2 regions of the Paenarthrobacter sp. NPDC089988 genome follow, and region 2 is predicted to be linked to the other one. Evidence: riboswitches for the same ligand, from Rfam matches in the RefSeq annotation. Region 2 holds a riboswitch; the other holds the start of a gene.
The links. A riboswitch is a leader RNA that binds a small molecule or an ion and turns the genes downstream of it on or off. The one in region 2 is predicted to bind glycine.
Positions count from the first base shown of each region.

Region 1: it holds a riboswitch for glycine, as region 2 does, so the genes downstream of both, gcvP (aminomethyl-transferring glycine dehydrogenase) here and gcvP (aminomethyl-transferring glycine dehydrogenase) in region 2, are expected to answer to the same signal.

Region 1 is NZ_JBIVGD010000028.1:13,426-21,175, reverse strand. It holds gene gcvT (glycine cleavage system aminomethyltransferase GcvT) at 1-793, opposite strand, end outside; gene gcvP (aminomethyl-transferring glycine dehydrogenase) at 805-3,654, opposite strand; glycine riboswitch at 3,812-3,910, opposite strand; gene ACIPV6_RS21965 (PucR family transcriptional regulator) at 3,995-5,488, opposite strand; gene ACIPV6_RS21960 (MFS transporter) at 5,654-7,036, shown strand; gene speB (agmatinase) at 7,033-7,750, shown strand, end outside.
Region 2 is NZ_JBIVGD010000011.1:351-8,100, forward strand. It holds gene flgN (flagellar export chaperone FlgN) at 1-377, opposite strand, end outside; gene ACIPV6_RS13825 (sigma-70 family RNA polymerase sigma factor) at 602-1,417, shown strand; gene ACIPV6_RS13830 (AAA family ATPase) at 1,470-2,567, opposite strand; gene ACIPV6_RS13835 (MFS transporter) at 2,686-4,239, opposite strand; gene ACIPV6_RS13840 (TetR/AcrR family transcriptional regulator) at 4,312-4,851, shown strand; glycine riboswitch at 4,947-5,043, shown strand; gene gcvP (aminomethyl-transferring glycine dehydrogenase) at 5,216-7,750, shown strand, end outside.

The DNA.
Region 1 (7,750 bases), on a different contig from region 2:
GCCCGGCGGCATAGGCATTGACGTGGCAGGACAGCTCGTTGCCGTAGAGCGGCATGCCGGCCTCGAGGCGCAGGGAATCGCGGGCTGCGAGGCCGGCCGGGATGAGGCCGTGGCCTTCACCGGCTTCCAGCAAGGCCTCCCAGAGGGAAGGAGCGTCCTCGTTGGACACGTAGATCTCGAAGCCGTCTTCGCCGGTGTACCCGGTGCGGGCCAGCAAGAGCTCGTCACCGGCAATGGAAACCTCGACGGCGGCGTAATACTTCAGCTCGGTGACGAGGGAGTGCTGCTCGCCAAGCACCAGGTTCAACAGGATGGCTTCGGCGTTCGGCCCCTGGACCGCGATCAGCGAAGTCGCGGCAGAGGCATCCTCAACCACAACATCGAACCCGGCCGCACGCTTCAACAGTTCCGCGGCCACAACCGCAGCATTACCCGCGTTCGGAACCACGAGGAACTTATCCACGCCTTCCTCCGGCGAGGGGCGACGGTACGTGATGAGGTCGTCGATGATCCCGCCGTCGTTGTTGCAGATCAGCGAGTACTTGGCCTTGCCGTCGGCGATCGCAGACAACTTGCCTACCAGCGCGTAGTCCAGGAAGGCGCCGGCTTCCGGCCCGGTGACCCAAACTTCGCCCATGTGCGAGAGGTCGAACAGGCCGGCGGCGTTACGGACCGCGTGGTGCTCAGCCAGCTCGGACTCGTACTTAAGGGGCATCTGCCAGCCGCCGAAGTCCGTGAAGGAAGCGCCGGCCTTTTTGTGCTGTTCGTAGAGAGCGGTGTAGTTCTCAGGCATATCGGGATCCTTTAGTTCTCAAAGTCTTCGATTGGAGGGCAGGAGCAGACGAGGTTGCGGTCGCCCGCAGCACCGTCGATCCGTCCGACGGGCGGGAAGTACTTGTCCTGCTTCAGGCTCGGCACAGGGAAGGCTGCCTGCTCACGCGGGTAGTCACGCTCCCAGGCGGAACTTACGACGGCGGCTGCCGTGTGGGGTGCGTTGCGAAGCGGGGAGTTCTCCACGGAGAAGTCTCCGGCGGCAACCTGCTCGATCTCGGCCCGGATGGTGATCATTGCTTCGATGAAGCGGTCGATCTCGGCGAGGTCCTCGGACTCCGTCGGCTCAACCATGAGCGTGCCCGCAACAGGGAACGCCAGCGTGGGGGCGTGGAAGCCGAAGTCGATCAGTCGCTTGGCCACGTCCTCAGCCGTCACACCCGTACGTGCCGTGAGTTCGCGGAGGTCCAGGATGCATTCGTGGGCAACGAGACCACCTTCACCCGTGTACAGAATGGGGAAATGCTCGTCCAAGCGTGAAGCAACGTAGTTCGCCGCGAGCAGCGCGGACTTGGTGGCCTCGGTGAGTCCTTCGCCGCCCATGAGCTTCACGTAGGCCCAGGAGATCGGGAGGACGCCGGCCGAGCCGAAGCGGGAGGCCGAGATGGCAACGCCGCCTTCCGAAGAAGCAGCATTGTTGGCATCGCCCGGCATGAAGGGTGCCAAGTGGGCCTTCGCAGCAACGGGGCCCACGCCAGGTCCGCCGCCACCGTGCGGGATGCAGAACGTCTTGTGCAGGTTCAGGTGGGACACGTCCCCGCCGAACTTACCCGGCTGGGCCAGCCCAACGAGCGCGTTGAGGTTCGCACCATCCACGTATACCTGGCCACCGGCCTCGTGAACGGCATCGCACACCTCAACAACGTCGGCGTCGTACACACCGTGCGTGGACGGGTAGGTGATCATGATGCAGGAAAGCACATCGCGGTTGGCCTCGATCTTCGCAGTGAGGTCCGCGTGGTCGATGGTGCCGTCGGAAGCGGTAGCCACCACGACAACCTTCATGCCAGCCAGCACAGCCGAAGCAGCGTTGGTGCCGTGGGCCGACGCCGGAATCAAACAAATGTTCCGCTGCGAATCGCCGCGGGACAGGTGGTAGCCGCGGATCGCAAGGAGGCCGGCCAGCTCCCCCTGCGAACCGGCATTGGGCTGGATGGACACCTGGTCGTAGCCGGTGATCTCCGTCAGGTCGGCTTCTAACCCAGTGATCAGCTCACGCCATCCGGCAGTCTGCGAATCCGGGGCGAACGGGTGGATCGAGGCGAACTCCGGCCAGGAAATGGCCTCCATCTCTGCGGTCGCGTTGAGCTTCATGGTGCACGAACCTAACGGGATCATGGTGCGGTCCAGCGCGAGGTCCCGATCCGACAGCTTGCGGATATAGCGCAACATCTGCGTCTCGGAACGGTGCGTGTTGAACACCGGGTGCTGCAGGAAGTCCGAGGTCCGGACAACATCTGAAGGCAACTCGAACCCGGCCGCGTCCCCTACCGGACCTGCGCCAAAGGCGACGGCGACCGCGGAGAGGACTTCCGGCGTCGTGGTTTCATCCAGCGAAACACCCACGGTGTCTGCGTCGATGTGGCGGAGGTTGATGCCGCGTGCCTCAGCGGCGCCGATGACCTTGGCGGCCTTGCCCGGGACGCGGACCGTGAGGGTGTCGAAGAAGGAATCGGAGACAAGCTCGCGGCCAGCCTTCTGCAGTGCGGCAGCCAGGACACGCGCGTGGCCGTGGACCGTTTCGGCGATCGCCTTCAGGCCGTCCGGGCCGTGGTAGACCGCGTACATCGAGGCGACGATCGCGAGCAACGCCTGCGCTGTGCAGATGTTGGACGTGGCCTTCTCACGGCGGATGTGCTGCTCGCGGGTCTGCAACGCGAGGCGGTAAGCGGGCACGCCGGCGTTGTCCTTGGACACACCCACGATGCGGCCCGGAAGTGTGCGCTCCATGCCGTTCCGGACGGCCATGTAGGCAGCGTGCGGGCCGCCGAAGAAGAGCGGCACGCCAAAGCGCTGGGCGGTTCCGACGGCGATATCCGCACCTTGTTCACCCGGGGGCGTGATGAGGGTGAGCGCCAGCAGATCGGCGGCGACCGTGACCAGGGCACCGCGTTCCTTCGCCGCAGCGATCACGGGAGCGTGGTTGAAGACCCGGCCAGAAACGCCGGGCTGCTGAAGGACGATGCCGTTGATGTCGCCGTCGGGCAATCCCGTTGAGAGGTCCGCAACGAGAACCTCGAAGCCCAACGCCTCGGCGCGGCCCTTCACGATCGCGATGGTCTGCGGGAGGAGGTCGGCGTCCAGGACGGTCTTGCCTTCGCGTGCCCCTGCGGACTTGTTGGCGCGGCGCATGAGCAGCACGGCCTCGGCCACGGCGGTGGCTTCATCCAGCAAGGAGGCGTTGGCGATCGGCAAGCCTGTCAGGTCCTGCACCATGGTTTGGAAGTTCAGCAGCGCTTCGAGGCGGCCCTGGGAAATCTCCGGCTGGTACGGCGTGTAAGCCGTGTACCAGGCCGGGGATTCCAAGATGTTGCGGCGGATCACCGGGGGCGTGATGGTGTCGTGGTAGCCCTGGCCGATCATCTGCACCGCGGTCTTGTTCTTCGCCGCGAGCTCGCGCAGTTCGGCCAGGACCTGGGTCTCGCTCAGCGCTTTCTGCAAAGTGAGCGGCGAGGACTGGCGGATGGAATCGGGGACAGCGACGTCCACCAGGCCGTCTACGGAGTCGTACCCGATGGCCTTGAGCATGGTGTCAACATCGGCGTGGCGGCGGGCGCCGATATGCCGGTCCGCGAATGCGGTTGGGGAGGATTGAACAGTCAAGAGGAACTCCAGGATTCAGGCGCCCGCTGAGCGCCATGGTGAATATGGGTTCCTCCCCGCTCTGTATTGGACCTGAGAGATTCCGCGAACTGTGGTTCCACATAGTTCACTTGCACCGTCGGTGAGCCCGGTTGCCCGGACTGCTTTCCAGAGTTGCCTCGCCGCGGCGGTACATGGGCCTGAGAGATTCCTGGGGAGGATTTGCTCCTACGGCGCCTGACTGGATGTACCGGCAGGACTCTCCCGCCGCAGATCAAAAGCGTTTGCGCCACCTCAGTGACACGCTTCACACCATAGCGGGTCACGTCGAAAAAGCGCAAGGCAGGTGTTCTCCCGGAGGCTAACCGTGCATCGCCTCGTGGATCTGCAACGCCAGCCACAGCTGCGCCAACGTTGACGTTTCACCCATGTCCAGGCCCGTCAGCTCGCCGATTTTCCGGATCCGGTAGATGATGGTTTGCCGGTGCGTGAAGAGCGCGGACGCCGTTTTCTGCCAGGATCGCTGCGAGTCCAAATACGTCTTCAGGGTGACCATCAGGTTCCCGTCCTGCCGTTGTTCGTAGTCGAATATCGGGCCCAGGAGACGTTGGACAAGGGCCGTTCCTTCCTCGTATCCGGTCAGCCCCAACCAACTGGGCCCCTCGGAATACCGGGCCAGGCCCAGCTTGTTGGCCCTGGCCGAACCGAGCGCCCAGAGCGACTCCTGCAGCGCCTGCTGGAGTCCACCAACGGCGGCGGCGGAGCTCACGCCAATGGTGGTTCCGGCCCCGGCGCAGTGCGTCAGGAGTTCATCGGCGGCCTCCGACGCAACCACCACGTGCAGCCGGTCGTTCCTCCGCAAGGAGGCCGCCGGAGTCCCGTGCCGCCACAGTTCGATGTGCACGTTGGCCAGCCTGTCGCCGTCGTCCGCTGACATCGAGGCGACCACGAATCCTTGCGGTGGCACCCCGAAGGCCTCCAGCCGCCGCTCAATCTCGCCGGTTCCGAGTCGGCCGTCCAGTGCTTGCAGCAGGAACTCGCCGGCCAGCCGGTGCCGCCCCTCCAGCGAGAGCACAATGCGCGCCAGCTGCAGTCCCAGCACGGTTGCGGCATGCAAAAGTACGACGGCGTCAGGGTGCGGTTCGCTGGTAGGCAGCACCACCAGGAGCGCATTCGCGTGCGTGGGAATGTCCATGGTCAACACGTGCCTGCCGCGGATCCGGTGCCATTGGAAGTTCTTGCCCGCAACGGAGACCTGGCCCGGCTGCGGCGACCATTCGTCCACCAGGAAGCCCGGCAGGCGCTGGCCCTCGGGGTGCCAGGGGTGCAGGCAACTCCGGTCCACCACGAAGAGCTCGGCGTCCAACTCCGTGGCCAAGCGCAGCACCAGGCTTTGCCAGTGGTCCTCGGAGGCACCGGCGGTCCGGAGGAGGTCGTAAACCCGGGCTGTTTGGCGGAGCCTGCGGGACTCCTCAAGCAACGATGACTCCGCGACGGACCTGGCGATGGCAATGAACGGAAGCGGGTACGGGATGTTGATGAGGGGCAGCGGTAAGTCCTCGCATGCGGCAAGGAACTCGTCGGTCAGCGGGGGTGCGTGCATCTTCTCACCGATGGCCAACGCGCTTGCGCCGGCGTCCACCAGGGCTTCGGCGAGCGCCACCTGCCCGTCCGCGTCGGCGGGGATGGAGAGCCCGTTCGTCATCATGAGTTCGCCGCCGGTGACCCATTCCCAGAGGCGCGGCAGGTCCGAGGTATGGGCCCAGGTGATGCGGTTTCCTGCCCCGCCCGCCCCGGCCAGGAGGGTGAGTCCAAGCTGGGGTTCGGCGACGAGTTCGGCCACGGTGATCGCCATGGGATGCGCTCCAGTTCTGCGTACTTTCGGGGTACTTAGACGTTCGTCTAAACCGATTCGTCAGATGTAAACAATGCACGAATATACGCGGTGACGCGCATCACGAAAACTGGAACCACTAACTTCACCCGCTCAATGACGAGCATTCACGAGAGAGGGTTGGCAATGAGCGCAACCAGCAACCTCATTGATGACGCCCCACTAACCCGGTTCCACAAAAAGTTGACGTTCTTCGCGTCCGGCGGACCATTCATCGACGGCTATGCACTGTCCATCATCGGCATCGCACTGATCACCATGGCTCCTGGCCTGGACCTGTCCCCGGCGGAGATTGGCCTGGTGGGCGCCGCAAGCCTGGTAGGCATCTTCTTCGGTGGCGCGGTCTTCGGTTGGCTAACCGACAAGATCGGCCGGCACAAAATGTACATCGCAGACCTCATCGCACTGGCGCTGTTCTCCGTCCTCAACGGTTTCGCCACGGATATTTGGCAAGTGGTCCTGTGCAGGTTCTTCCTGGGCATGGCCATTGGAGCGGACTACCCCATCGCAACGTCGCTGCTCGCGGAATTCCTGCCCAAGAAGCATCGCGGACGCCTCCTCGGCGCCACCTTCGTGGTCTGGGCCATCGGCGCCGCCGCAGCCTACGCAGTGGGCTACCTGTTGCGCGACGCCGGTCCGGATGCCTGGCGCTTCATGGTTGCCAGTCCGGCAGTATTCGCCGTCATCACGCTTCTGTGCCGCCTGGGCACACCTGAATCACCGCGATGGCTTCTCTCCCGCGGCCGCCGGGACGAGGCCGATGCCGTAATCAAGAAGGTGTACGGCCCGCAGTACGGCCTCAGCGACATCTCTTCCGATAGCGAAGGACCTCAGAGGCAAGGCAGTTTCCTGGACATCTTCAGGGGCCAGTTTTGGAAGCGAACACTTTTCGTCTCGATCTTCTGGACTGCGCAGGTCATCCCGCTCTTCGCCGTTTACACCTTTGCCCCGGATCTCCTGACGTCCTTTGGCATGCACGGCGATGCCAACCTTTACGGCGGCTCGTTCCTGATTTCCATGCTGTTTGTTGTTGGCGGCATTCCCGGCCTCTGGCTCGTGGAAAAGATCGGACGCCGAAAGCTGCTCTTGTGGACGTTCGGCATCATTGTGGTTGCCTTGGCGATTCCGGCCTTTATCCCCAACGTGGACGCAGCACCGCTCTTCATTGCCTTGGCCATCTTCGCGCTGGCCTCCGGCGCCTCCAGCTTCCTTGAAGTGGTGTATCCCAACGAGCTGTTCCCCACAGAGATCCGTGCTACGGCCGTCGGCTTCGGCACGGCGATCAGCCGGGTTGGCTCGGCGGCCAGCACCTACCTGATGCCCCTGGCCATCGTGTCGTTCGGAGCAGCCGGCTCGCTGCTCATCGGCGCGATCATCTCCCTTGTGGGGCTCGTTGCCACTTTCCTCCTGGCTCCCGAAACAGCCAACAAGTCACTGCACGAGCTCACCTCCGAAAAGAAGCCTCCTGCACCATCAGACCCCAAGATCAACGAAGGATCCCTGTCATGAGCAACCACCAAGCAATCGGTCCCGTCGACGCCACTAAAATTCCCCGTTTCGCCGGACTGGGCACGTTCGCCCGACTTCCACAACTGGACCGCGTCCCGGAGTACGACATCGCTATTGTGGGCGTTCCGTTCGACGGCGGAACCTCCTTCCGTCCCGGGGCCCGCTTTGGTCCGGCAGCTGTCCGTGAAGCGTCAAGACTGCTGCGCCCGGGCTACCACCCCGAACTCGACGTTGAGCCCGTCAACGAAGTGCAGGTTGTGGATGCCGGCGACATCGCCTGCACGCCCTATGACATCGGCAGGGCCGTCAAGGAGATCAAGGAGCAAGCCAGGCCTCTGATCGCCCACGACAAGAAGCTGATCACTATCGGCGGCGACCACACCATCGCCCTTCCAATGCTGCAGGCGGTCAACGAGGTCCACGGCCCGGTGGCGCTGCTCCACTTCGATGCGCACCTGGACACTTGGGATACCTATTTCGACCAGCCCATTACGCACGGGACCATCTTCCGCCGGGCCTTCGAGGAGGGCCTGCTTGTTGAGGACAAGTCAATGCATGTGGGCATCCGCGGGCCTGTGTACGACCGCAACGACTTTCTCCGGGACCACGACTTCGGATTTCAGATCATCCGCTGTTCCGACCTTGACGTCATCGGCGTCCCGGCGGCGATCGAACGGGTCAAACAACGGCTGGGAGATACGCCGGTCTACGTCT
Region 2 (7,750 bases):
AAGGGAGGGCCTTCGGACAAGGCCGCAACATTGGCGTTGGCCACGCCGTCAATTGACTCCACCAGCGAAATCATTGCTCGACGATGCTCGTCCAATAGCTCCGCCCAAACGCCCGGGGGCGCAATTGCCACCAGAGCCGGTAGAGTCGATTTATCAGGTGCCTTCCATTCGGCGGCGGCCGAAGAGGCCTCGACACTCCGGGCCAGTGATTCAAAACGAAGCTTTTCGAGGACTTTTTCCAGCTCGGCCGCGGTGATGTTCAACCGATGCCAACTCCCGGCGCGGAGGTGCAGAAGCTGGGTTTCAAGCAGGAAAAGCAGGAAATCCAGTTGTCTTCGTTCCCGCCAAAGCGTTGCTGACAGCTCATCCGCCCCCACGGTGCCCCCATCCCTTTTACCCCGTGGAAATAACGTTTCTGCAGGGTTTTGAATTTGTTGTGTCGAGCGTACACGCAGAGTCGTTTTCAGGTGATATGTTCTCTGAACACGTACCTGAAACGAAGTCCCTCATCGTCGCCGTGATTGGTCTCTAGGCGCCGACCGGAATTTGCGGTCAAAGGTTATGGCAACTCAATAATCCGGTCTCATGGGGGGACTTAAGTTTGAATCGCGAACAGCGCAACGAGCTGGTGTTGCAGCACCTTCCGCTCGTTGGTTACCTGGTCTCTGACCTTTGTGCGCGCGCATCTCATTTGTCGCGCGACGATTTTGCTTCTGTTGGTTCCATGGCGCTGATTACTTCGGCAGATTCCTTTGATCCGGACTTGGGTGTCCCGTTCGGTGCGTTCGCACGCCGTCGGATCATAGGTGCGTTCGCGGACGAGATGCGCGCGGGGGACTGGGCCACGCGCTCCGCCCGGAAGCGCATCAAGGAGACCCTGGCTATCCAGGAGACGCTCACCGGTGTTTTGGGCCGCGGCCCCAGCGTTGCCGAGATGGCATCGGCGCTGGGCGTGGAGCGGAGTTACGTTGAGGCGGCACTGGCAGACGCCGCCCGCACCTTGACGTCGCTGGATGAGGTAGTGGTGGACACGGTTGCTTCGGTTACCCCGTCCCCGGAGAACTCCGTCCTGGCTGACGAACGCATCAAGTACCTTCGCGCGGCCGTGGATGCCTTGCCGGACAAGATGCGCTTCGTCATCCAGGAGATCTACCTTTCCGGCCGCTCCGTGAAGGAGCTTGCGGAGGAGTTGGGGTCCACCCACGCTGCCGTGTCCCAGCAGCGCGCCGAGGGCATCCGCCTGATGCGGGACGGACTGGCCGCGCATTATGCCGACAACCCCGAGCAGGCCTTCGAACCGGAGTCTCGTATCACCGCTCGACGCCGGAACGACTACCTTTCCGCCCTGGCCACGGCGACCACCGGCGGTATCACCCGGACCCTGGGCCTCGGCTCGACACTCAACCAGGCAGTCTGAACGCAAACAGCCCGGGCCACTGGTGCGGCCCGGGCTGCTTCGATCATTCCGGTCACTGGGAACTGTGAATTGACAGGTATTCACGCAGGCCGGGAATAGCGAAATCGACGGCCCCGTATCCTGCAGCTTCGATCAGGCCGGCGTCCAGAAGTCTGGTTCGGTAGTTTCCGACGGCGTTTGGGCGCAGTCCGGTTCGCTTACCGATGTCGGTCGTGGACGACGGTCCGGCATCTTCGGCCATGGCCTGCAGGAAATCACGGTCCCTTTCGGAAGTGGTTGATAAGGCAGCTTCGATGACCACTCGCTCGTTTCGGCGACGAGCAGCCGTGATCGCACGGTCCACGGCCCCGGAATCGAGACCTGCAGGTGCTTTCTCGGCTTCTTGCCATAGGTAATAGCCGACCAGTTGGATCAGGAAGGGGTAGCCTCCGGTCGCCAGTGCGGCTGTCTCGGCAAGGCCCTCTGGGAGACCTTTTCCTGCGGCCATGAAAGTTTCACTGAAGGACTTTTGTACCTCAGCGATGGATGCGGCGTGAAGGTCAATCCGGTCTGCTCTGCGGAGAAAAGTCGCTACGCCCTCGTTGAGCAAGTCCGACACAGCTGCAGGAAGACCGGCGAAGATGAGTCCTATTGGGAGGCCTTCCCGGATGAAATGCTGTACGTCGGCGGCCAACTGGGATAGTTCCGTCCGATCGGCCGCGTGAATCTCATCGACGGTGATGACCAAGCCCGTGCCTCGCTGGTCCAACAGGCGGAGCAGTGCAGCGCCCCGTGCGCGCCAGTCAACTTGCTCCTCAGGGGCAAGTTGGGTGGTTACGGAGAATCCGGCAACGGAGAGGGCCGTTACCCGGCGTCCTGTGGGGCCATCTCCGAGATCGGTGGCTAGTCGGCGCATGGCCTCGCCGATACGCCCGAGGAAACCGGGGGTGGCGGTCTCAGAGATCACAGCCCAGCCATTTTCGATCGCCAGATCCTCGGCTGCGCCCAACATAACCGTCTTGCCGATGCCTCTTGCGCCGGTGAAAATTGTCAATAGCCCGGGTGCCCCTGAGCCGATACGTAGACCGTAGACGAACTCGTCAAGGACGCCGCCCCGGCCCACAAGATCTGGCGGGGTTGCGCCGGCAGTAGGGCGAAACGGGTTCTCCATTGGGACTCCTTGTGAATCCTTGTGAATCTTGTGAATCTTGTGAATCTCAATTTATCCGCTTACACCGATATGACAAAGCGCCGGGCTGCAGACCTGCACCCCGGCGCGAAGGACGCGCCTACTGCGCCTTCGGTACCCGGCGAAGTACGACGGCGGCAAGCACTGCCGCTCCTGCCATGAGTACCAGCCCAATCGCCGCAGTGATGTGGACACCCGATTCGAAGGCAACCCGGGCGGCCTGGGTCAACGCTTCCGACAGGGGCGCCGGGAGTGCCGAGGCGGCGTCCACTGCTCCGGCCAGCGTCTCCCCGGACTTGCCCGCAGCCTCCGAAGATACGCCGTCCGGAATGACGAGGTTGTGCTGGTACGAGGCCGTGAGGATGGACCCGAGCACGGCCGTGCCCAGCAGGGATCCCAGCTCGTAGCCGGTTTCCGAGATGGCCGAAGCCGCGCCGGATTTGTCGGCCGGGACGGAAGCCAGGATGAGGTCGTTGGAGATGGTTTCTGCGGCCCCCACGCCCACGGCCAGCACGGTCAAAGCGGAGAGCAGGAAGATTGGTCCGGTTCCGTGGTCTCCCGCCATAGCCACGAAATAGCCCACGGCGCTGAGCGTCAGCCCACCGGCTACCACGAATCCCGGACGGATCCGCTTCACCAGCGGGACCACCAGGAGACCGGCCACCACCGTTGCCAGGAGCGCTGGAATCATGGCGATTCCGGCTTCCATGGGTGACTGCCCTTCGATCAATTGCAGGTGCTGGGCGAAGAAGTAGATGAAGCCCGTCATGGAGAACAAGGACAGCACGTTTGCCACAATGGCCGTGCTGAACACCTTGTTGTGGAACAAGCGGACATCCAGCATGGGGCTGGAGAGTTGCTGCTGCCGGCGCACGAACAGCACACCCATCACCAAGCCGAACACCATGAAGGCAGCGGCGGATGCTCCGAATCCATGCACGGCGAGTTCTTTGATCCCGTAGACAAAGGGCGCCATGGTGAGCACGGACAGGACAATGCTTGGTACGTCCACGCGGCCCGGGTTGGCGTCCTTGGACTCAGGGATGAGCATCCGGCCGAAGGCGAGCAGCGGCAGGAGGAGGAAGGCTGCCACGAGGAACACGGCGCCCCACCAGAAGTGCTCCACGAGCCAGCCGCCGAAGATCGGGCCGAGCGCGGCGCCGCCGGAGAAACCCGCAGCCCAGACGGCAATAGCCAGCCGGCGACGGTTGGGGTCGGTGAAAATGTTCCGGATCAGGGACAGGGTGGAGGGCATCAGCATGGCGCCGAAGACGCCAAGCGCTGCGCGGCCCGCAATCAGCCATTCTGCGGAAGGCGCGAACGCCGTAGCAGCCGAAACCGCCGCGAAGCCTGTGCTGCCGATCAGGAGCAGCCGCCGTCGTCCGATCCTGTCGCCGAAGTTGCCCATGGATACCAACAGCGCGGCCAGAACCAGCGGGTAGGCGTCCACGATCCACAGGAGCTGGATGCCGCCGACTTCCAGTGAGCGGGCGATTTCCGGGAGGGCGAAGGTGAGCGCGGTGTTGTCGACGGCCACCAGGAGCACCGGGAACATCAGCAGTGCCAGGGCCGTCCAGTCACGCCACGGTGCGGTCTTGCCCGGAACCGGGCGCACAGAGGAACGGGGAGCGTGGGTTGAGGACGGCGAGAACATGATCTTTACTGTACCGTCCAGACGGTACAGTTTCAAATAGAACAAGACCGAGCTTTAGGGAATGATGGATCCATGCCGCGAAAACCAGTAGCCCGGGACGCCGTCCTGGACGCCTTTGAAGCACTCCTGATCGAAGTAGGGGAGCGTGCTGCCACCCTCGACGCCGTGGCCAGGCGCGCAGGCGTCTCAAAGGGTGGTTTGCTCTATCACTTCCCCAACAAGGAGTCGCTCATCAGTGCCCTGCTGGAGCGCCTGGATGACTTGGCCGAGGAAGATACCGAGCAGATGCAGGCGGCGCCCGATGGTGCCGCGGCCTACTTCATCCGCTCCTCGCTCTGGGCCGGAACCCCCATGGACAGGGCCTTTGTTGCGGCAACCAGGTTGGCCGAAGTGGCCCACGAGGAGACCCGCCGCCGGTTCGCGGCCATTCAACAACGGTGGCTTGACGTCCTTGCCGAGGACGTGGGCCCGGACGTTGCCAAGGCGATCAGCTACATGGGAGACGGACTCTATTTCAACGCCATGTTCGAGGGCGGGCAGGAAGCCGGCGGCGCCGGGCGGGAGGCCGACGTCGAGGTCCTCCTCGCGGTCCTGGACCGCCTGCGGAAGTAGCGGATCCTCCATTTGCCGCCGCGCTGCGGGCATAGGACAATTAACAACTGTGGTGTGCCTTCCCTGGCACGCCGCCTACAACTGCATAAAGCCTTTGATCTGCGGCGGGAGAGTCCTGCAGTACGAGATGCAGGCGCCGTAGGAGCAAATCCTCCCCAGGAATCTCTCAGGCCCATGCACCGCCGCGGATAGGCAACTCTGGAAAGCAGCAGGCAGTCCGGCCGGATTGTTGTGCTCACCGACGGTGCAAGCGGGTGGCTGTGCGGACAGCAACACGCGGAAACTCTCAGGTCCAATACAGAGCGGGGAGGAACCCGAGCCACTGTGGCGTACCCAAACGCCGCCCAAGTAATGGAGTTCCTTCGTGACGGTTAGTTCAGCCTCCACCACCTTCGTCGACCGGCATATCGGTGCCCGCCGCCAGGCCGACATTGACACCATGCTCAAGTCCGTCGGTTACGACTCCGTGGATTCCCTCGTGGACACCGCGGTTCCCAACGACATCCGCCAGGACGTTGCCCTCACCCTGCAGAACGCCCTTTCGGAGGTGGAGGTCCTCGCGGAACTGCGCAAGCTCGCCTCCAAGAACAAGACGGCAGTGCAGATGATCGGGCAGGGCTACTTCGACACCGTCACGCCGCCGGTGATCCGCCGCAACATCCTCGAATCGCCGGCCTGGTACACCGCGTACACCCCTTACCAGCCGGAAATTTCCCAGGGCCGCCTCGAAGCGCTGCTGAACTTCCAGACCATGGTCCAGGACCTCGTCGGCCTCCCGATCGCCAACGCCTCGCTGCTGGACGAAGCCACCGCCGTGGCCGAAGCCGTGCTGATGATGCGCCGCGCCAACAAGAACAAGGCCGCCCAGGATGGCAAGACTGTCCTCGACGCCGACTGCCTCCCGCAGACCATCGCGATCGTCAAGGGCCGCGCCGAGGCGCTTGGCTTTGACGTTGAGGTCGCGGACCTCGCCAACGGCCTCCCGGAAGGTGCCATCAACGGCGTCGTCCTCCAGCAGCCCGGCGTGTCCGGCCGCGTGTTCGACCACTCCGCCGTGATCGCTTCGGCAAAGGAGCGCGGTGCCCTGGTCACCGTCGCCGCCGACCTTCTCTCCCTCACGCTCATCACACCTCCGGGCGAGCAGGGCGCCGATATCGCCGTCGGCTCCGCCCAGCGCCTGGGCGTCCCGCTGTTCTTCGGCGGCCCGCACGCCGCCTACATGGCCGTCCAGAAGGGCCTGGAGCGTTCCATGCCGGGCCGCCTGGTGGGCGTTTCAAAGGACGACGCCGGTGTCCCCGCCTACCGCTTGGCGCTGCAGACCCGTGAGCAGCACATCCGCCGCGAGAAGGCCACGTCCAACATCTGCACCGCACAGGCACTCCTGGCGATCGTCGCCTCGATGTACGCCGTCTATCACGGTCCCGAAGGTCTGAAGGCGATCGCGGAAACCGCCCACGGCCACGCCCGCACCTTGGCCGCCTCCCTGAAGGCTGCCGGCGTCGAGGTCCTGCACGGTTCCTTCTTCGACACCATCACGGTCCGTGTCCCGGGTCGCGCCGCTTCGCTTGTGGCTGCCGCTGAAGAGCGCGGTATCAACCTGCGCGCGATCGACGCTGACACGGTGGGCATCTCGGTTGATGAAACCACGACGACGGCGATTGTCGCCGAGGTTGCGGCGGTGTTCGGTGCCTCCGTGGTTGAGTCAGCTGAGGGCTTCGCGCTGGAAGCTTCCATTGAACGCTCCAGCGAATACATGCAGCACCCCGTGTTCAACACGCACCGTTCAGAAACCCAGCTCCTGCGCTATATCCGCAAGCTCTCCGATCGGGACCTGGCGCTGGACCGCACCATGATCCCGCTGGGTTCGTGCACCATGAAGCTCAACGCTACGGCTGAGATGGAAGCCATTTCGTGGCCGGAGTTCGCTTCGATCCACCCGTTCGCTCCGGATTCCCAGACCGCTGGCTGGCGTGAACTCATCACGGATCTTGAGGCACAGCTGACGGAGATCACCGGCTACGACCAGGTCTCCATTCAGCCGAACGCCGGTTCGCAGGGTGAGCTGGCCGGCTTGCTCGCGATCCGCGGCTACCACCACTCCCGCGGTGACCAGCAGCGCAATGTCTGCCTGATCCCGGCTTCGGCCCACGGCACCAACGCTGCCTCGGCTGTGCTGGCTGGCATGAAGGTTGTGGTTGTGGCCACCGCCTCCGACGGCACCATCGACCACGATGACCTCAAGGCCAAGATCGAGGCCAACCGCGACGTGCTCTCGGCCATCATGATCACCTACCCGTCCACGCACGGTGTGTACGACGCCGACGTGCGCGAGGTCTGCGACGCGGTCCACGAGGCCGGCGGCCAGGTGTACATCGACGGCGCCAACCTCAACGCGCTTGTTGGCCTGGCGCAGCCGGGTAAGTTCGGCGGCGACGTGTCCCACCTGAACCTGCACAAGACCTTCTGCATCCCGCACGGTGGTGGTGGACCCGGTGTAGGCCCCGTGGCAGCCAAGGCACACCTTGCACCGTTCATGCCCGGTGACGCCACGTCCTGGACCGAAGGCAATGACGTTCCGATCTCGGCATCGCGCTTTGGCTCCGCCGGCGTGCTGCCCATTTCCTGGGCCTACGTGAAGCTCATGGGCGGCCAGGGACTCACCGAAGCCACCAAGTCCGCCCTGTTGGCTGCGAACTACATCGCTTCCCGCCTCAACGAGCACTTCCCGGTTCTCTACACCGGTGAAGGCGGACTTGTAGCCCACGAGTGCATCCTGGACCTCCGCGAGCTGACCGCGAAGACCGGCGTCACGGCTGAGGACGTGGCCAAGCGCCTCATCGACTTCGGCTTCCACGCCCCCACCCTTGCGTTCCCGGTTGCGGGCACGCTCATGGTTGAG